DNA from 2 places in the Streptomyces sp. GS7 genome. Region 2 is predicted to be linked to the other one. Evidence: predicted binding sites of a transcription regulator. Region 2 holds the regulator's gene; the other holds the start of a gene.
The links. The regulator HrcA, encoded in region 2, represses chaperone genes, less so after heat shock. The targets are predictions, from matches to a motif close to TTNGCACTCNGNNNNNCNGAGTGCNAA.
Positions count from the first base shown of each region.

Region 1: the regulator HrcA is predicted to act here: its motif matches at 6,247-6,273, upstream of groES (co-chaperone GroES).

Region 1 is NZ_CP047146.1:642,439-652,383, forward strand. It holds gene GR130_RS02690 (hypothetical protein) at 1-320, opposite strand, end outside; gene tsaB (tRNA (adenosine(37)-N6)-threonylcarbamoyltransferase complex dimerization subunit type 1 TsaB) at 453-1,112, shown strand; gene GR130_RS02700 (GNAT family N-acetyltransferase) at 1,220-1,756, shown strand; gene tsaD (tRNA (adenosine(37)-N6)-threonylcarbamoyltransferase complex transferase subunit TsaD) at 1,762-2,892, shown strand; gene GR130_RS02710 (hypothetical protein) at 2,964-3,329, shown strand; gene GR130_RS02715 (class I SAM-dependent methyltransferase) at 3,340-4,527, opposite strand; gene GR130_RS02720 (FtsW/RodA/SpoVE family cell cycle protein) at 4,586-6,010, opposite strand; gene groES (co-chaperone GroES) at 6,419-6,727, shown strand; gene groL (chaperonin GroEL) at 6,862-8,487, shown strand; gene GR130_RS02735 (hydroxyacid dehydrogenase) at 8,661-9,704, opposite strand; gene GR130_RS02740 (SDR family NAD(P)-dependent oxidoreductase) at 9,912-9,945, shown strand, end outside.
Region 2 is NZ_CP047146.1:1,547,863-1,557,807, forward strand. It holds gene GR130_RS06465 (IS481 family transposase) at 1-550, opposite strand, end outside; gene hemW (radical SAM family heme chaperone HemW) at 787-2,019, shown strand; gene GR130_RS06475 (DUF1876 domain-containing protein) at 2,250-2,525, opposite strand; gene GR130_RS06480 (DUF3097 domain-containing protein) at 2,600-3,433, opposite strand; gene GR130_RS06485 (MBL fold metallo-hydrolase) at 3,569-4,303, opposite strand; gene hrcA (heat-inducible transcriptional repressor HrcA) at 4,569-5,585, shown strand; gene dnaJ (molecular chaperone DnaJ) at 5,586-6,725, shown strand; gene GR130_RS06500 (nitronate monooxygenase) at 6,813-7,922, shown strand; gene GR130_RS06505 (16S rRNA (uracil(1498)-N(3))-methyltransferase) at 7,919-8,662, shown strand; gene GR130_RS06510 (OsmC family protein) at 8,777-9,205, opposite strand; gene GR130_RS06515 (histidine triad nucleotide-binding protein) at 9,330-9,689, shown strand; gene GR130_RS06520 (ribonuclease Z) at 9,696-9,945, shown strand, end outside.

The sequences.
Region 1 (9,945 bases), 910 kb from region 2:
ACCGTGCTCGGCGCCACCGGGAAGGTCCGCAGCGCCTTGCCGTCCGTGTCGACCAGCCAGACCCGCTTGGCGCCCAGTGCGTACACGACCCGCTTGCCGGTGCCGGACGCCGCCGGGACCGGAGCCGGGGCGGCGGGGCTCTGCTCCTTCTTGCCGGCCTGGTCGTGGGCGGCCGGCTTCCGGTCGGCGGCGGGGCCGTCACCGCGGACCGCGGTCAGCGGGGCGGACGCGGAGGCGGACGCCTGGTAGCCGAGCACGCCGATGGCGACCAGGGCGGCTGCGGTGAGCGCGGTGACGATCGTGCTGCTCTTAGCGGGCACCGCGGTGCCACCTTTCCGTACGCTCCCGGCCGCGGGCGCGGAGGGAGACTGCTGGCTGTGCTGACTGTGCTGGCTGGGGATCGACGGTAGCACCGCACCGGGCACCGCCGGCCGCGCCGTAGTCTTGAGGGCGTGCTGCTGCTAGCTCTTGACACCGCCACCCCCGCCGTCACGGTCGCGCTCCACGACGGCTCCCGTGTCCTCGCCGCCGCCGCCGAGGTGGATGCCCGCCGGCACGGCGAGCTGCTGCTGCCCGCCGTCGACCGGGTGCTGGCCGAGGCCGGACTGAAGCTCGACGCGGTCAGCGACATCGTCGTCGGCGTGGGACCCGGCCCGTACACCGGACTGCGGGTCGGGCTGGTGACCGCCGCGACCTTCGGGGCGGCGCTGGACGTGCCCGTCCACGGCCTGTGCTCGCTGGACGGCATCGCCTACGCCTCCGGCCTGACCGAGCCCTTCGTCGTGGCCACCGACGCCCGCCGCAAGGAGGTCTACTGGGCGCGCTACGCGGACGCGCACACCCGCCTGACCGAGCCGGCCGTGAACCGCCCCGCCGAGATCGCCGACGAGGTGGCCGGGGTCCCGGCCGTGGGCGCCGGCGCGCTGCTCTACGACACCGTGTTCACAGGCGTACGCCGCGACGGGCCGGAGCACCAGTCCGCCGCCGCGCTCGCCGGGCTGGCCGCGCGGAAGCTGGCCGCGGGCGAGGAACTGCTGCCGCCCCGGCCGCTGTACCTGCGCCGCCCGGACGCCCAGGTGCCGGCCAACTACAAGGTGGTCACCCCGCGTTGAGCGCCCGCCCGTCGCCCGACTACCGCCCCTCGACGGCACCTGCCCCAGACTCCGTCCGGGGGGACCTCCACCGCGGCGGCACCCCACCACCCGTCGTGCTGCGCGAGATGCGCTGGTGGGATCTGGAACCGGTGCTGGAGCTGGAGCGCGACCTCTTCCCCGAGGACGCCTGGTCGCCCGGCATGTTCTGGTCCGAGCTGGCGCACGCCCGCGGGCCGCTGGCCACCCGCCGCTATCTGGTCGCCGAGCTGGAGGCGCCGTCGCGGTGGGGGTCCCCCCGGACGGAGTCTGGGGCAGGTGCCGCTGAGGGGCGGGCCGGCCGGATCGTCGGCTACGGCGGGCTGGCCGCCGTCGACGGCACCGGCGACATCCAGACCATCGCCACCGCCCGCGACCAGTGGGGCACCGGCCTCGGCGCCCGGCTGCTGTCCGAACTCCTCGGCGCCGCCACCGACTTCGAGTGCCACGAGGTGCTGCTGGAGGTGCGGGTGGACAACGTCCGCGCACAGCGCCTCTACGAGCGCTTCGGCTTCGAGCCGATCGGCTTCCGCCGCGGCTACTACCAGCCCGGCAACGTCGACGCCCTGGTGATGCGCCGCACCACCCAGACCTCCTCCGAAGCACCCTCCGTACAAGGAACATGAGAATCATGGCTGACTCAGCTGACTCCCGCGGCGGACCGCTCGTCCTCGGCATCGAGACCTCCTGCGACGAGACCGGTGTCGGCATCGTCCGCGGCCACACCCTCCTCGCGGACGCGGTCGCCTCCAGCGTCGACGAGCACGCCCGCTTCGGCGGTGTGGTGCCGGAGGTGGCCTCCCGCGCCCACTTGGAGGCGATGGTGCCCACCATCCAGCGCGCGCTGAAGGACGCCGGGGTCGCGGCGAGCGACCTGGACGGCATCGCGGTCACCGCCGGCCCCGGCCTGGCGGGCGCACTGCTGGTCGGCGTCTCGGCCGCCAAGGCGTACGCCTACGCCCTGGGCAAGCCGCTGTACGGCGTCAACCACCTCGCCTCGCACATCTGCGTCGACCAGCTGGAGCACGGCCCGCTGCCGGAGCCGACCATGGCTCTGCTGGTCTCCGGCGGCCACTCCTCCCTCCTCCTGGCCCCCGACATCACCTCCGACGTACGGCCGCTGGGCTCGACGATCGACGACGCGGCGGGCGAGGCGTTCGACAAGGTGGCGCGGGTGCTCAACCTCGGCTTCCCCGGCGGCCCGGTCATCGACCGCTGGGCCCGCGAGGGCGACCCGGAGGCGATCCGCTTCCCGCGCGGGCTGACCGGCTCCCGCGACCCGCGCTACGACTTCTCCTTCTCCGGCCTGAAGACCGCGGTGGCCCGCTGGATCGAGGCGAAGCGGGCAGCCGGCGAGGAGGTGCCGGTGGCGGACGTCTCGGCGTCCTTCCAGGAAGCCGTCGTCGACGTGCTGACCCGCAAGGCCGTCCGCGCCTGCAAGGACAGCGGCGTGGACCACCTGATGATCGGCGGCGGGGTAGCGGCCAACTCCCGGCTGCGGGCGATGGCCCAGCGCCGCTGCGAGGACGCCGGCATCCGGCTGCGGGTGCCGCGGCCCAAGCTGTGCACCGACAACGGCGCGATGGTGGCGGCCCTCGGCGCGGAGATGGTGGCCCGCAACCGCCCTGCGTCCGCCTGGGACCTCTCGGCGGACTCCTCGCTCCCGGTCACCGAGACCCACGTCCCGGGCCCGCACGGCCACGACCACGCACCCGACCATGATCACTTCCATGAGCTGAGCAAGGACAACCTGTACTCCTGACGGCGGCTCCGCCCGGCGCAGGTCTTACCCTGGGCAGCAGCACAGGCGCGGGCACGGGGAGGCGGCAGGCTGTGGACTGGTTCTGGTGGGTCTTCATCTTCTTCATGGCGGGCGGCTTCGCCAAGGTGGCCGACACCGCCCGTACGGCCCTGCGGACGCGCCACGAGCGCAAGATGGAGCGACTGGAGACGGCCCGCCAGGAGCGGCACGAGCTGGCCGCCGCGCACAAGCCGCCGGAGCCGGTGTGCGGCTGCACCCACCACCTCGCCAAGCATGACAAGAAGGGCAAGTGCCACGAGCTGGTGCAGGTGCCCGTCGCCTGGGACGCGGACCACAAGCCGGTCCAGTACGAGGCCGGCCAGTGCACCTGCCAGCAGTACGTGGGCCCGCAGCCGCTCTCCCAGGTCTACGCCGAGGACCTGACGGACCTGGCCTGAACGGCCTGCGTCAGGCGGTGTCCGCCGCGGGGTGCCCCAGCAGCATCGTGGGCGCCCCCGCGACCCGGGTGAGGAAGACCGTGCAGGAATGCGGCCCGCCGAGCTTCAGCTTTCTGCGCAGCTCCTCGGGCTCCACGGCGGACCCGCGCTTCTTGATCACCGCGACGCCGACCCCGCGCTCCCGCAGCAGCGCCTTCAGCTTCTTGACGTTGAACGGCAGCACATCGGTGATCGCGTACGCGGTCGCGTACCGCGTCGGCACCAGCCGATCCGCCGTCACATACGCGATCGTCGGATCGATCAGCCGCCCGCCGACCTCCTGGGCGACATCGGCGACCAGATGCGCCCGGATCACCGCGCCGTCCGGCTCGTAGAGCCAGCCGCCGACGGGGCCCGGCTCCGGGTCGGGCAGCCCGGCGCCCAGCAGGGACGCCCCCGAGGGCAGCAGGGTGGCCCGCCGGCCGCCGCCCTCGCCCGTCCCGAACCACAGGACGGCCTCCTTCACGTCGCCCGCGTCGGAGATCCACTCCGTCTCCGCGTCCTCGGGCAGCGCCTCGTGCGGCACCCCGGGCGCGATCTTCAGCGCCGCGTACCGCGCCGTACGGGCCGTCTCGACGGCCCACGACAGCGGCGGGGAGTACGCCTCCGGGTCGAAAATGCGGCCACCGCGGGGCTTGCTGCGCCGGGCCGGGTCGACGAACACCGCGTCGTACCCGGCGGTGTCCACCTCCGTCACGTCCGCGCAGCGCACCTCGATCAGCTCCGCGAGCCCCAGCGCTTCGGCGTTCGCCCGGGCCGCGGCGCAGGCCAGCGGGTCGCGGTCGACGGCCAGCACCCGGATCCCGGCGCGGGCCAGTGCCAGCGCGTCGCCGCCGACGCCGCAGCACAGGTCGGCGAGCGTACGGACGCCGAGCCCGGCCAGCCGGGCGGCGCGGTGCGCTGCGACGGAGGTGCGGGTGGACTGCTCGACGCCGTTGGGCGTGAAGTACATCCGCTCGGCGTCCGCGCCGAACTTCGCCGCCGCCCGGCGCCGCAGCTGCGCCTGCCCGATGGCGGCGGAGACCAGCGGCGCGGGGTGGTCGCGGCGCAGCCGGGTCGCGGCGGCCAGCTCGTCCGCGGCGTCCAGGTGCCGCAGTTCGTCCAGCAGCGCCTGCCCCTCGGGGGTGAGCAGCGCGGCGAAGGTGTCGAGGTCGGTCATCTGCACCATTGTGGGCCAGCCGCCCGGCCGCGCCCGCGCCGGGCCCGGCGCCTCGGCCCTACGCCTCGGGCTCGCCGCCGGTGATCCGGCGCACCCGCTGGGTGGCGTCCGCGGCCGCCGCCGGGCGGACCGGCTCGCGCCGCCGCTGGGCGCTGTCGCTGACCCGCAGCAGCACCGCCACCATCACCCAGTTCGCGACCAGCGACGAACCGCCCTTGGCGAGGAACGGCAGCGCCTTGCCGGTGAGCGGGATCAGGCCGGTGACGCCGCCGGTGACGACGAAGACCTGGAGCAGCAGCGCCCCGGAGAGCCCGACCGCCAGCAGCTTGCCGAACGGGTCGCGGGCGGTCAGCCCCACCCGCAGCCCGCGCTGGGCGAGCAGTGCGTACAGCAGCAGGACGGCCATCACTCCGGCCAGCCCCAGCTCCTCGCCGACGGTGGTGAGGATGAAGTCGCTGTTGCCGGCGAAGCCGATCAGCTCGGGGTGGCCCTGGCCCAGGCCGGTGCCGCCGATGCCGCCGCTGCCGAAGCTGAACAGGGCCTGCGCGGCCTGGTCGGAGATCAGGCCCGGCGGCCGCTGGTTCGGCGGCAGGAAGATGTCCATCGGGTGCAGCCAGGCCATCACACGGCCCTTGACGTGCGGCTCGGTGGAGCCGACGACGCCGGCGCCGACCACGGCCATGGCCAGGCCGCAGATCACCCAGCTGGTGCGCTCGGTGGCCATGTAGAGCATGATCACGAAGACGCCGAAGAAGATCAGCGAGGTGCCCAGGTCCCGTTCGAAGACCAGCACCAGCAGGCTGATGACCCAGATCGTGAAGATCGGCCCGAGCTGCCGGCCGGGCGGCAGCTGCATGCCCATGACCCGGCGCCCCGACAGCGCCAGTGCATCGCGGCTGACCGTGAGGTACCCCGCGAAGAACACCACGATCATGATCTTCACGAACTCGCCGGGCTGCAGCGACAGCGGCCCCAGCAGGATCCAGCGCTTGGCGCCGTACATGTCCGCGCCGAAGAAGGCCGGCGCCATCAGCAGCACCAGCGCGACCGCCATCGTCAGGTAGATGTAGCGCTGCAGGATCCGGTGGTCGCGCAGCACCATCAGGATCACGATGCAGACCGCGACCCCGATGACCGTCCACACCAACTGCCCGGTGGCCGCCTGCCCGATCTTCAGCCGCGGCTTCTCCGCGTACGTGATGTCCAGCCGGTGCAGCAGGACCAGGCCGATGCCGGTGAGCAGCGTGGACAGCGGCAGGATCAGCGGATCGGCGCGCGGCGCGAAGCGGCGGACGACCAGGTGCGGGACCAGCGCGATGAAGAACATGCTGACCGCGAAGCCGGCCAGCCCGCCGGGCAGCGAGTCCTTCATCGACAGCTCGGTGTAGGCGTAGCCGAAGACGGTGATCAGGACGACGAAGCCGAGCAGCCAGGCTTCGGTTCGCCGGCGGTTCGGGGCCTGCGCGAGCGCCGCGAACGTCATGGTGCGCTCGGCGTCGCTTTCCGGGCCCCCGGGATCCTGGGGGGCGCTGGTCAGTCCACGCACGGTTCCTCCGCCATCGATGGTCAGGGCCGCGGTGCGGCCGGGTCTTGGCCCGGTTGTCAGCGGTCCGGGGAGCTAGACGGGGCATCGCCGGGCCTGGTTGCAGCGGAACAGCAAGGTGTGTCCGAGTCCACCCGGCGGCCGTCGACAGGGACACGGTACGCGTCCCCGGCGCGCTGGCACTCCGCTTGACCGAGTGCTAACGGCGTCATAGTCTCAGCGTTGGCACTCTCCACCGGGGAGTGCCAACACAGCGACGGGCAGGTCCGGCACCCGCGACGACGGATCCACCTGGTCGCCACCTCAGACAGTTAACCCCGTGAGATCTCCGAAGGGGGAGGTCGGATCGTGACGACCACCAGCTCCAAGGTTGCCATCAAGCCGCTTGAGGACCGCATCGTGGTCCAGCCGCTCGACGCCGAGCAGACCACGGCCTCGGGCCTGGTCATCCCGGACACCGCGAAGGAGAAGCCCCAGGAGGGCGCCGTCCTCGCCGTAGGCCCGGGTCGCTTCGAGAACGGCGAGCGCCTGCCGCTCGACGTCAAGGTCGGCGACGTCGTGCTCTACAGCAAGTACGGCGGCACCGAGGTGAAGTACAGCAACGAGGAGTACCTCGTTCTCTCGGCTCGCGACGTGCTCGCGATCATCGAGAAGTAAGTCACCCAGATTTGCCCTGATCTGCGCCCCTGGTTCCCGCGTTCTCACCGACCGGGGCAGGGGCGCAGTTCGTCTGAGCGAGAGCGGTCACGGCGGCGAGGCCGACGATCGCAACGAGAGGACTTGAAGCACCCATGGCGAAGATCCTGAAGTTCGACGAGGACGCCCGTCGCGCCCTTGAGCGCGGCGTCAACAAGCTTGCCGACACGGTCAAGGTGACCATCGGCCCCAAGGGCCGCAACGTCGTCATCGACAAGAAGTTCGGCGCGCCGACCATCACCAACGACGGTGTCACCATCGCCCGCGAGGTCGAGGTCGAGGACCCGTACGAGAACCTGGGTGCCCAGCTCGTCAAGGAGGTGGCGACCAAGACCAACGACATCGCGGGTGACGGCACCACCACCGCCACCGTGCTGGCCCAGGCGCTGGTCCGCGAGGGTCTGCGCAACGTCGCCGCCGGCGCCTCCCCGGCCGCCCTGAAGAAGGGCATCGACGCCGCGGTCAAGGCCGTCTCCGACGAGCTGCTCGCCACCGCCCGCCCGATCGACGACAAGGCCGACATCGCCGCCGTCGCCGCGCTGTCCGCGCAGGACCCGCAGGTCGGCGAGCTGATCGCCGAGGCGATGGACAAGGTCGGCAAGGACGGTGTCATCACCGTCGAGGAGTCCAACACCTTCGGGCTGGAGCTCGACTTCACCGAGGGCATGGCCTTCGACAAGGGCTACCTCTCGCCGTACATGGTCACCGACCAGGAGCGTATGGAGGCCGTCCTCGACGACCCGTACATCCTGATCCACCAGGGCAAGATCTCCTCGATCCAGGACCTGCTGCCGCTGCTGGAGAAGGTCATCCAGGCCGGCGCCTCCAAGCCGCTGCTGATCATCGCCGAGGACGTCGAGGGCGAGGCCCTGTCGACCCTGGTCGTCAACAAGATCCGCGGCACCTTCAACGCGGTGGCCGTCAAGGCCCCCGGCTTCGGTGACCGCCGCAAGGCGATGCTCGGCGACATGGCCACCCTCACCGGTGCCACCGTCATCGCCGAGGAGGTCGGCCTCAAGCTCGACCAGGCCGGTCTGGACGTGCTGGGCACCGCCCGCCGCGTGACCGTCACCAAGGACGACACCACCATCGTCGACGGTGGCGGCAACTCCGGGGACGTCGCGGGCCGCGTCGCCCAGATCAAGGCCGAGATCGAGACCACCGACTCCGACTGGGACCGCGAGAAGCTCCAGGAGCGCCTCGCCAAGCTCGCCGGCGGCGTCTGCGTCATCCGCGTCGGTGCCGCGACCGAGGTCGAGCTGAAGGAGAAGAAGCACCGTCTGGAGGACGCCATCTCCGCGACCCGCGCCGCGGTCGAGGAGGGCATCGTCTCCGGTGGCGGCTCCGCGCTCGTCCACGCCGTCAAGATCCTGGACGGCAACCTCGGCAAGGACGGCGACGAGGCCACCGGTGTCGCCGTGGTCCGCCGCGCCGCCGTCGAGCCGCTGCGCTGGATCGCCGAGAACGCCGGCCTTGAGGGCTACGTCATCACCTCGAAGGTCGCCGAGCTGGACAAGGGCAACGGCTTCAACGCCGCGACCGGCGAGTTCGGGGACCTGGTCAAGGCCGGCGTCATCGACCCGGTCAAGGTCACCCGCTCCGCCCTGGAGAACGCCGCCTCCATCGCCTCCCTGCTGCTGACGACCGAGACCCTGGTCGTCGAGAAGAAGGAAGAGGAGGAGGCCGCCGACGGCGGTCACGGTCACGGCCACGCGCACTGACCCCTGACCGCGTACGCGTCAGCTCCCACCGAGGCCCGGTCCCGCCACCGCGGGGCCGGGCCTCGGCCATGGTGCCGCGGCGCCCGCCGGGCCGCCTGACGCACCGCCGGCCAGGCCGCAGCGGGCCTCCAGGTACAGCGGGCTTCCAGGTACAGCAGCGGGCCGCCGGGCCGTCAGGCCGAGTGCGCCAGCCCCTCCGGCCGTACCGGGTCGGCGAACGGGAGCCCCTGGGCGTACCGCTCCAGCTCGTCCAGCGCGTGGTCGGCCATCCGGTGCAGCTCGCCGCCCAGCGAACCGGCGACATGCGGGGTCAGCAGCACGTTCGGCAGCTCGTACAACGCCGAGTCCGGGGGCGGGAGTTCGGGCTCGGTGACGTCCAGTACGGCGGCCAGCCGCCCGCTGCGCAGCTCGGGCAGCAGGGCCGCCTCGTCGACCAGCGAGCCGCGCGCGGTGTTGATGAGCGTGGCGCCGTCGGGCATCAGGGCGAGCTGGCGGGCGCCGATCAGATGCCGGGTGGCGGGCAGCGCGGGGGCGTGCACGCTGACGATGTCGCTCCCGGCGCATACCTCGTCCAGCGGCGCCGCCGCCACACCGAGACGGTCCGCCTCCGCGCCGTCCACGAACGGGTCGTACAGCAGCACCCGCAGCGCGAAGGGGCGCAGCAGCTCGATCACCCGGCGGCCGATACGGGAGGCGCCGACGATGCCCACGGTGCGGCCGTGGTTGCCGGCGCCGGCCAGCTCCCGCGGCCAGTCGTGCGCGGTGCGCAGCGCGCGGTAGCGGTGGGCCGCGTGCAGCACCCGCTTGTTGGCGAACAGGATGGCGGCGAGGGTGTATTCGGCGACCGGCAGTGCGTTGACGGCGGCGGCCGAGGCGACCGCGATGCCGCGGGCCCAGCAGGCGTCCGTGACGTGGTGCTTGACCGACCCGGCCGCGTGCACGACGGCCCGCAGCCGGGGGGCCGCGGCCAGCACCTCCGCCGTGAGCCGCGGCGCGCCCCAGCAGGTGAGCAGCACCTCCGCCTCGGCGAGGGCCCTGGCGACCTCGGGCGCGGGGTCGGCCAGCCGGTGCGCCACGAGGCGGGAGTCCGTACGGGCGAGGGCCTCGATCCGCGCGTGGTGCCGGTCGTCGAGCAGCCGCTCGGCGACCCCCGGGCCCATGGACAGCAGCAGGGACGGGCGGCGGGCGGTGCGGTGGGTGTCCGTGGCGGGGCGCATGGGGTGAACGGTCCTCCTCGGTCGGGCGGCGGCCGACCGGTGGGGCCGGCGCTGCCGCGGGGTTCCGTCCGTGCGGGGGGACTACCCCGGGGCGGCCCCGCCGACCCCCGTCCGCCGCCCGTCGGCGGCGAACTCCGGCCGGGCTGACGGGTGAACGCCGTACCGGGCAGGGACGACCGGCCGCCCCGACCCGGATACCGTGCCGGTATGACGACTGCATTGATCACAGGAGCGACGTCCG
Region 2 (9,945 bases):
GGCGGGAGTGGTCGTCGACGGCGGTGTGGATGTAGCTGTAGCCGACTCCCGAGCGGGTCTTGCGGCCTGCTTGCCGGCCGAGTGTCCTGTGGCCGCCGCCGTCGGGGATGTTGCCGAGCTTCTTGATGTCCACGTGGACCAACTCGCCGGGGCGGTCGCGTTCGTAGCGGCGTATCGGCCGGCCTGTGGCCCGGTCCAGGTGGGTCAGGCGGGCCAGGCCGAACCGGGTCAGCACGCGGTGCACGGTCGAGGGGACCAGTCGCAGCAGGTGGGCGATGCGGGCCGGGCCCCACCGGCGCAGGAGGCGGACCTTGATGATGCGCCGTTCCGTGCGTGTCGGGGTGCGGCGCGGGCTGTGGTGTGGGCGGCTTGAACGGTCTGCCATCCCCGCCTCACCCAGCAGCCGGTAGCGGTCGGCCCAGCGTTGGGCGGTGGTGGGCGAGACCTGGAAGCGTTCGGCGGCCCGCCGCAGGGTCCAGCCCTCGTCGACGACGCAGCGGGCCAGACGCAGCCGTCCAGTCTCGGTCAGGGGTGCATTACGGTGGGGCACGAGGGCCTTTCGGTCGGTGTAGACGTCGCAATCCACACCGAACCCGGAAGGCCCTCACCTGTTCAAGATCCCAGCCGAGACCTGCCTCACCGTCCACAACCTCCCCGGACAGAACACCTAGGACCGCCCGACGGCTCAGGGGCGGAGCGGCCCCCCCCGGGGCGGGTCGGGCGTGTGACGTGGGCCGCCGCCGGAGCCGAGCCGGGACCGCCGCCGCATGACGGACAATGGACCCCATGCCTTCCGCACTGCCAGACGGTGAGCCGATGCCCGAGGACGGGGCGCTGCCCCGCCATGCGCTGACCGGCGCCGCCGGCCGGCCCCTCGGCTTCTACCTGCACGTGCCGTACTGCGCGACCCGCTGCGGCTACTGCGACTTCAACACCTACACCGCGAGCGAGCTGCGCGGCTCCGGCGGCGCCCCGGCCTCCCGCGAGACCTACGCCGACACGGTCGTCGAGGAGATCCGCCTGGCCCGCAAGGTGCTGGGCGACGACCCCCGCCCCGTGCGGACGGTCTTCGTCGGCGGCGGCACCCCGACCCTGCTGCCGACTGCCGACCTCGGCCGGATGCTGGCCGCCCTCCGCGACGAGTTCGGCCTGGCCCCCGGCGCCGAGATCACCACCGAGGCCAACCCGGATTCCGTCGACCCCCGCTATCTCGCCGAGCTGCGCGCGGCCGGCTACAACCGCGTCTCCTTCGGCATGCAGAGCGCCCGGCAGCACGTCCTGAAGATCCTCGACCGCACCCACACCCCGGGCCGCCCCGAAGCCTGCGTCGCCGAGGCCCGCGCGGCCGGCTTCGAGCACGTCAACCTCGACCTGATCTACGGCACCCCGGGCGAGACCGACGACGACTGGCGGGCCTCCCTCGACGCGGCCGTCGGCGCCGGCCCCGACCACGTCTCCGCGTACGCGCTGATCGTCGAGGAGGGCACCCGGCTGGCCCGCCGGATCCGCCGCGGCGAGATCCCGATGACCGACGACGACGTGCACGCCGACCGCTACCTGATCGCCGAGGACCGGCTCACCGCCGCCGGCTTCACCTGGTACGAGGTCTCCAACTGGGCCACGTCCGAAGCCGCCCGCTGCCGCCACAACGAGCTGTACTGGACCGGCGCCGACTGGTGGGGCGCCGGCCCCGGCGCGCACAGCCACGTCGGCGGCGTCCGCTGGTGGAACGTGAAGCACCCCGGCGCCTACGCCCAGGCCCTCGCCGAGGGCCGCTCCCCGGGCGCCGGCCGCGAAGTCCTCCCGGACGAGGACCGCCGCGTCGAGCGCATCCTCCTGGAGCTCCGCCTCGCCGGCGGCTGCCCGCTCTCCCTCCTCGCCCCCGCGGGCGCCCGCGCCGCCGCCCGCGCACTGGCCGACGGCCTCCTGGAGCCCGGCCCGTACGAGGCGGGACGCGCGGTGCTGACGCTGCGCGGGCGGCTGCTGGCGGACGCGGTGGTGCGAGACCTGGTGGACTGAGGGGACGGGCCGGGTGGACCGAGCGGACCGACCGGCGGGCCCTCGCCGGTCAGGCGCGGTCCGACCGCCCGGCCGCCGGGCACGGGACGGCCACCGGGTCACCGGGTCCACGGGGCGCCGGCCCAACGCGTCGGCGCAGCACGGAACTTCAGCGGATCACGGGCACGTCGGCGCGGCACCGTACGTCAGTGGATCAGTGGATCAGTGGGCCAGCGGGCCAGCGGGGCACGTCAGTGGGTCAGCGGGCGTGACTGCCGCCCCGACTCCTGGTCGATCTCGTCGTGGGCCTTGGTCAGCAGCTGCATCGCCATGTCGTTGAGCGCCCGTGCGCCCGCGACCTCCTCGCCGACCCGGGGCTGGTTCCCGTCGGCGGGGTGGCGGCTGGCATAACCATGGGACCGCACCTCGGTCCCGTCGGGCAGCCGGACCAGCGCGGCGGCCCGGGTGCGGTGGGTGTCCTCCTCGAATTCCAGCTCGACATGCCATCCGACAACGGTCTTCAACATGACGGTCACCTCCGGAATCGCTGCTACCAGAGTGCGCTCGCCACGGCCCCGGCGCACCACATGCCCCGGGCCCGCTACGCCCCCTCCGGGGCCGTCACGAAGTCGATCAGTTCCTCGACCCGCCCCAGCAGGGCCGGCTCCAGGTCCTTGTACGACCGCACGCCGGAGAGGATCCGCTGCCAGGCCGCGCCGGTGTTCTCCGGCCAGCCCAGCGCCCGGCACACCCCGGTCTTCCAGTCCTGGCCGCGCGGTACGGCCGGCCACGCCGCGATGCCCACCGAGGACGGCTTCACGGCCTCCCAGACGTCGATGTACGGGTGGCCGACGACCAGCGCGTGCGCACCGGTCACCTCGGCCGCGATCCGGGACTCCTTCGAGCCGGGCACGAGATGGTCGACCAGGACGCCGAGCCGGGCGTCCGGGCCGGGGGAGAAGGCGCGGACGATCGCCGGGAGGTCGTCGATGCCCTCCAGATATTCCACGACCACGCCCTCGATGCGCAGGTCGTCGCCCCAGACGCGCTCGACCAGTTCGGCGTCGTGCCGCCCCTCCACGTAGATGCGGCCGGCCCGCGCGACCCGGGCGCGGGCGCCGGGGACCGCGATCGACCCGGAGGCGGTCCGCGCCGGACCGCTCGGCGCGGGGCGGCTCCGGGGGCGTACGAGCGTGACGACCCTGCCCTCCAGGAGGAAGCCGCGCGGCGCCATCGGGAAGACCCGCTGCTTGCCGAACCGGTCCTCCAGCGTGACCGTCGGACCCTCGGCGGTCTTCTCGCAGCGGATCACCGCGCCGCAGTAGCCGGTGGTGACCTCCTCGACGACCAGATCGGGATCGGCGGGCACTTCGGGCGCCGGCTGCTGCCTCTTCCACGGGGGAGTGAGGTCGGGGCGGTAGCGCTTGCTCTGCATGAGGGCCTGTTCTGTGGACGGACTTCTGCGGGCCGACCGGCCTGACCGGCCGGACCGGTGGGACTGACCGACCGGCCGGACCGGTGGGCGGAAGGGGGGGAGCGGCGGAAGCGGAGAGCGGTGCGGGGCGGCGGCTCAGGACGGCGGCGGGCCGAAGCGGGCGGCGAGGGCGTCGCGCTGGGCGCGCACGAAGCGGGCGTCGACGACGGCGCCGTGGCCTGGCACGTACACCGCGTCCTCGCCGCCCAGGGCGAGCAGCCGGTCCAGGGCGGCGGGCCACTGCTGGGGGAGCGCGTCCGGCCCGGCCTGCGGCTCGCCCGACTCCTCCACCAGGTCACCGCAGAAGACGATCTCCGGGGAACCGTGCCGGCCGGGCACCAGGACGGCCAGGTCGTGCGCGGAGTGGCCGGGGCCGACGTTGGCCAGCAGCACCTGCCGGTCGCCGAGGTCGACGGTCAGCTCGCCGTGGACGTGGTGGTGCGGCGCGACCAGCAGGTCGGCGGCCTCCGCGGCGGCGTCCCGGTCGACGCCGTGCCGCACCGCGGAGTGCCGGAGCTCGTCCTTGCTGCGCAGCAGCAGCTCGCCCAGGCCGGCCGCGCCGAACACCTCGACGCCCGCGAAGGCGGCGGTGCCCAGCACATGGTCGAAGTGCGGGTGGGTCAGTGCGATGTGCGTCACGTCGCGGCCCAGTACGCCGCGGATCGTACGGCGCAGTTCGGCGCCGTCGCGGAGGGTGGCGCCGGTGTCGACGATCATGACCCCGGCGGTGCCGGCGATCACCCCGACCGTCTCGTCCCAGCCGGGCATCCGGCGCCGGACGACACCGTCGTCGAGCTGTTCCCAGCCTGCCTCTTCCCATGCAGTGCGCATACCGAGACGCTAGCGCCATCGCGATAGCGTTGCGCGACGGTCGGCCGTTCCGGCGGCCCGGACCGGGTGCCGGCCGGGGAGCGGTCGGGGGGCGCCGAGGGGCGCTCCCGGGGTCGGACTCCGCGGCCCCGGGCAACTCCCCACCACGCCCGCCCTTGCCGCATCCGTGCTACCCGGCCGTACACTTACTGGGTCTGGCACTCGGCTGAGGTGAGTGCCAGGAGAGACGACACACGGCGGGACGGCCGGACTGGAGGTGCGCGGGATGCTCAGCGAACGCAGGCTCGAAGTGCTGCGCGCCATCGTCCAGGACTACGTCGGCACGGAGGAGCCGGTCGGCTCCAAGGCGCTCACCGAGCGCCACAAGCTGGGGGTCTCCCCGGCCACCGTGCGCAACGACATGGCGGCCCTGGAGGACGAGGGTTTCATCGCCCAGCCGCACACCAGCGCCGGGCGGATCCCGACCGACAAGGGATACCGCCTCTTCGTCGACAGGCTGGCCGGCGTCAAGCCGCTGTCCAGCCCGGAGCGGCGCGCCATCCAGAATTTCCTGGACGGCGCCGTCGACCTCGACGACGTGGTCGGCCGGACGGTCCGGCTCCTGGCGCAGCTGACCCGGCAGGTCGCGGTCGTGCAGTACCCCTCCCTGACGCGGTCCACGGTCCGGCACGTCGAGCTGCTGGCGCTGGCCCCGGCGCGGCTGATGCTGGTGCTGATCACGGACACCGGACGGGTCGAGCAGCGGCTGGTCGACTGCCAGTCGCCGTTCGGCGAGATGTCCCTGGCGGACCTGCGGGCGCGGCTCAACAGCCGTGTCGTCGGGCGGCGGTTCACGGACGTGCCGCAGCTGGTGCAGGATCTTCCGGAGTCCTTCGAGCAGGACGACCGCGGCACGGTCTCGACAGTACTGTCGGTGTTGCTGGAGACTCTGGTGGAGGAGACCGAGGAGCGGCTGATGATCGGCGGTACCGCCAATCTCACGCGCTTCGGGCATGATTTCCCACTGACCATCCGGCCGGTGTTGGAGGCCCTTGAGGAGCATGTGGTGCTGCTCAAGCTGCTCGGGGAGGCCAAGGACTCGGGCATGACCGTACGTATCGGGCATGAGAATGCTCATGAGGGCCTGACGTCCACCTCGGTCGTCGCCGTCGGCTACGGTTCGGGCGACGAGGCCGTCGCAAAAATGGGCGTGGTCGGACCGACCCGCATGGACTACCCCGGAACGATGGGAGCGGTACGCGCAGTGGCACGTTACGTCGGACAGATCCTGGCGGAGTCGTAAGTGGCCACGGACTACTACGCGGTCCTGGGCGTACGGCGCGATGCCTCGCAGGACGAGATCAAGAAGGCATTCCGGCGGCTGGCGCGCGAGCTGCACCCGGACGTCAACCCGGACCCCAAGACCCAGGAGCGGTTCAAGGAGATCAACGCCGCTTACGAGGTCCTCTCCGACCCGCAGAAGAAGCAGGTCTACGACCTCGGCGGCGATCCCCTGTCGCAGTCCGGCGGTGCCGGCGGCGGCGCGGGCGGCTTCGGCGCGGGCTTCGGCAACTTCTCCGACATCATGGACGCGTTCTTCGGCACGGCGTCGCAGCGCGGACCGCGCTCGCGGACCCGCCGCGGCCAGGACGCGATGATCCGCCTCGATGTCGAGCTGAGCGAATCGGCGTTCGGCACGACCAAGGACATCCAGGTCGACACCGCCGTGGTCTGCACGACCTGCAGCGGTGAGGGCGCGGCGCCCGGGACGTCGGCGCAGACCTGCGACATGTGCCGCGGCCGCGGTGAGGTCTCGCAGGTCACCCGGTCCTTCCTCGGCCAGGTCATGACCTCCCGGCCGTGCCCGCAGTGCCAGGGCTTCGGCACGGTCGTGCCGACCCCGTGCCCCGAGTGCGCGGGCGACGGCCGGATCCGCTCGCGCCGTACGCTCACGGTCAAGATCCCGGCCGGCGTCGACAACGGCACCCGCATCCAGCTGGCCGGTGAGGGCGAGGTCGGCCCCGGCGGCGGCCCCGCCGGCGACCTCTACGTCGAGATCCACGAGCTGCCCCACGCGGTCTTCCAGCGGCGCGGCGACGATCTGCACTGCACGGTGACCATCCCGATGACGGCGGCGGCGCTGGGCACGAAGTGCCCGCTGGAGACGCTGGACGGGATGGAGGAGGTCGACGTCCGGCCCGGCACCCAGTCCGGCCAGTCGATCCCGCTGCACCAGCGGGGCGTGACGCATCTGCGCGGCGGCGGCCGGGGCGACCTGATCGTCCATGTCGAGGTCCAGACCCCGACGAAGCTCGACCCCGAGCAGGAGGAACTCCTGCGCCGCCTGGCCAAGCTGCGTGGCGAGGAGCGTCCCACCGGGCAGTTCCAGCCCGGCCAGCAGGGCCTCTTCTCCCGCCTGAAGGACGCGTTCAACGGGCGGTAGGCACACGGTGTACCCCGGCCGGCCGTTCCGCACTTCGAGGCGGTGCCCCGGTTCGGGGCAGGGCGGTGGGCGTGACACGATGTGGTCATGCCCACCGCGCTCACCGATCTCTGCCGTCACCCCATCGTGCAGGCCCCGATGGCGGGCGGCGCCTCCGGGTCCGAGCTGGCCGCGGCGGTCTGCCAGGCCGGCGGGCTCGGCTTCCTCGCCGCCGGCTACAAGACCGCCGACGGCATGTACCAGGAGATCAAACAGCTCCGGGCGCTGACCGACCACCCCTTCGGCGTCAATCTCTTCATGCCGCAGCCCTCGCTGGCCGACACGTCCGCCGTCGAGGTCTACCGCGAGCAACTCGCGGGCGAGGCCGCCTGGTACGAGACCGAACTCGGCGACATCGACGGCCCCTGCGACGACGGGTACGAGGCCAAGCTCGCGATCCTGCGCGAGGACCCGGTGCCGGTGGTCTCGTTCACCTTCGGCTGCCCCTCGCGGGCGGTCCTCGACGGCTTCGCCAAGGTCGGCACGTACACCGTCGTCACGGTCACCACGGTCGCCGAGGCGCAGGACGCGCAGTGGTCCGGCGCCGACGCGGTCTGCGTGCAGGGCGTGGAGGCGGGTGGCCACCAGGGCACCCACCGGGACGATCCGCACGCGGACGGCACCGGTGCGGGACTGGGGCTGCTGGCGCTGCTCGCGCAGGTCCGGGAGGCCGTGCAGATCCCGGTGATCGCCGCGGGCGGGCTGATGCGCGGGGCGCAGATCGCGGCGGTGCTGGCCGCCGGGGCGTCGATGGCGCAGCTGGGCACCGCCTTCCTCGTCACGCCCGAGTCCGGCGCCAACCCGCTGCACAAGCAGGCGCTGACCAACCCCCTTTTCACACATACGGAGTTGACCCGGGCGTTCTCCGGGCGGCCGGCGCGCGGGCTGGTGAACCGTTTCCTTCGCGAGCACGGCCCGTACGCGCCGGCCGCCTACCCCGCCGTGCACTACCTCACCTCCACCGTCCGCAAGGCCGCCGCCAAGGCCGGCGACGCGCAGGGCATGAACCTGTGGGCGGGGCAGGGGCACCGGCTGGCGCGGGAGATGCCCGCCGGCCGGCTGGTGAAGGTGCTGGTGTCCGAACTGGACGCGGCACGCGTCGCGTTGGGCGAGGTCCGCAGCGGCGGGGACGTGGACGCCACCGGCGGTGCCGCATGACCGCGCCGGTCTTCCTCGTCGACTCGCTGGCGGGCGTACGGGCCGGGGGCACCCTGACCCTGGACGGTCCCGAGGGCCGGCACGCGGTGTCGGTACGGCGGCTGCGGGTCGGTGAGGAGGTCGTGCTGACCGACGGCGCGGGCGCCGGTGCCCACGGCACGGTCGCCGCCGTCGAGGGCAAGGACCGGCTCACCGTCGCCGTGGCGGAACTGCGCACCGAGGCCCCTCCGGTGCCCACGATCACCGTCGTGCAGGCGCTGCCCAAGGGCGACCGCGGGGAGCTGGCCGTGGAGACCATGACCGAGACCGGCGTGGACGCCATCGTCCCCTGGGCGGCGGCGCGTTGCGTCACCCAGTGGAAGGGCGAGCGGGCCGCCAAGTCGCTGGCGAAATGGCGTGCCACGGCGCGCGAGGCGGGCAAGCAGTCGCGCCGGCTGACCTTCCCGCAGGTCGCCGACCCGCTGACGACCAAGCAGGTCGCCGCGCTGCTCGCCGGTGCCGACTTCGCCGCCGTCCTCCACGAGGAGGGCAGCGCCCCGCTGGCCACCGCCGAACTCCCCGCCCAGGGCTCGATCGTGCTGGTCGTCGGCCCGGAGGGCGGCGTCTCCCCGGAGGAGCTGGCCGCCTTCGCCGAGGCGGGCGCCAAGCCGTACCGCCTGGGCGCGACCGTGCTGCGCACCTCCACGGCCGGCACGGCGGCGACCGCGCTGCTGCTGGGGCGCACCGGGCGCTGGAGCTAGCGTCCGTCCGAGGTCCGGGGTGCGCCGGCCGGCCCAGGAGCCGGCCGGCGCACCGCGGTTGACCGTGCCCGGGGCGGACGGCCGCCCCGGCGCTCCGTCAGGTCGGCTCCGTGTTCAGATCAGCTCCGCGTGGAGCGTGATGTTCTTGACGCCCGCCAGCGCCTGGCTGACCGGGCAGTTCTTCTTGGCGTCCTCGGCCGCGGTCCGGAAGTCCTCCTCGGACAGGCCAGGGACACTGGCCTTGACGGTCAGCACGATGCCGGTGATGCCCTCGCCCGGCTGGAAGGTGACATCGGCCCGGGTGTCGAGGGAGGCGACGGTGTGGCCCTTGCCGGCCAGGCCGTGCGAGAAGGCCATGGAGTAGCAGGAGGAGTGGGCCGCGGCGATCAGTTCCTCGGGGCTGGTGACGCCGTTCGGCTGCTCGGCGCGCGCCGGCCAGTTCACGTCGTAGGTGCCGACGTTGGAGGAGTTCAGGGCGACGGTGCCCTTGCCCTGAAGGAGGTTGCCTTCCCAGTGGGTCGTGGCGGTGCGGGTGGTTGCCATGGTGCATAACTCCCGGTTGTGGGGCCAATGCGGTCTGAAGGGCCAGCTTAGTGATCCGCTAGCATCCCAGGGGCGTACGCACGGCGCGTACGGCGCACGCCGCGCGACCCGGGAGGAGCCACCGGTGGCGGGAGAACCGCAGGCCGACTGCCTGTTCTGCAAGATCGTGGCCGGGGAGGTGCCGGCGACCATCGTCCGGGAGACCGGTACCACCGTCGCGTTCCGCGACATCAACCCCCAGGCGCCGACGCACGTCCTGGTGATCCCCAAGGTCCACTACCCGGACGCCGCGGCGCTCGCCGCCGCCGAGCCGCAGGTGATCGCCGACATACTGTCCGAGTCCCGCGAGGTCGCCGCCGCGGACGAGGTCGAGGACGGGGGCTACCGGGTCGTCTTCAACACCGGCTCCGGCGCGGGCCAGACCGTCTTCCACGCGCATCTGCACGTCCTCGGTGGCCGCGGCCTCCAGTGGCCCCCCGGATAACGAGCCGTGTCCGTACGCGAACTGGTCGTCCTCGGGACCGCCAGCCAGGTCCCCACCCGGCACCGCAACCACAACGGCTATCTGCTGCGGTGGGACGGCCAGGGGCTGCTCTTCGACCCCGGTGAGGGGACCCAGCGCCAGATGCTGCGGGCCGGGGTCGCCGCGCACGACATCGACCGGATCTGCATCACGCACTTCCACGGCGACCACTCGCTGGGCCTGGCCGGGGTGATCCAGCGGATCAACCTGGACCGGG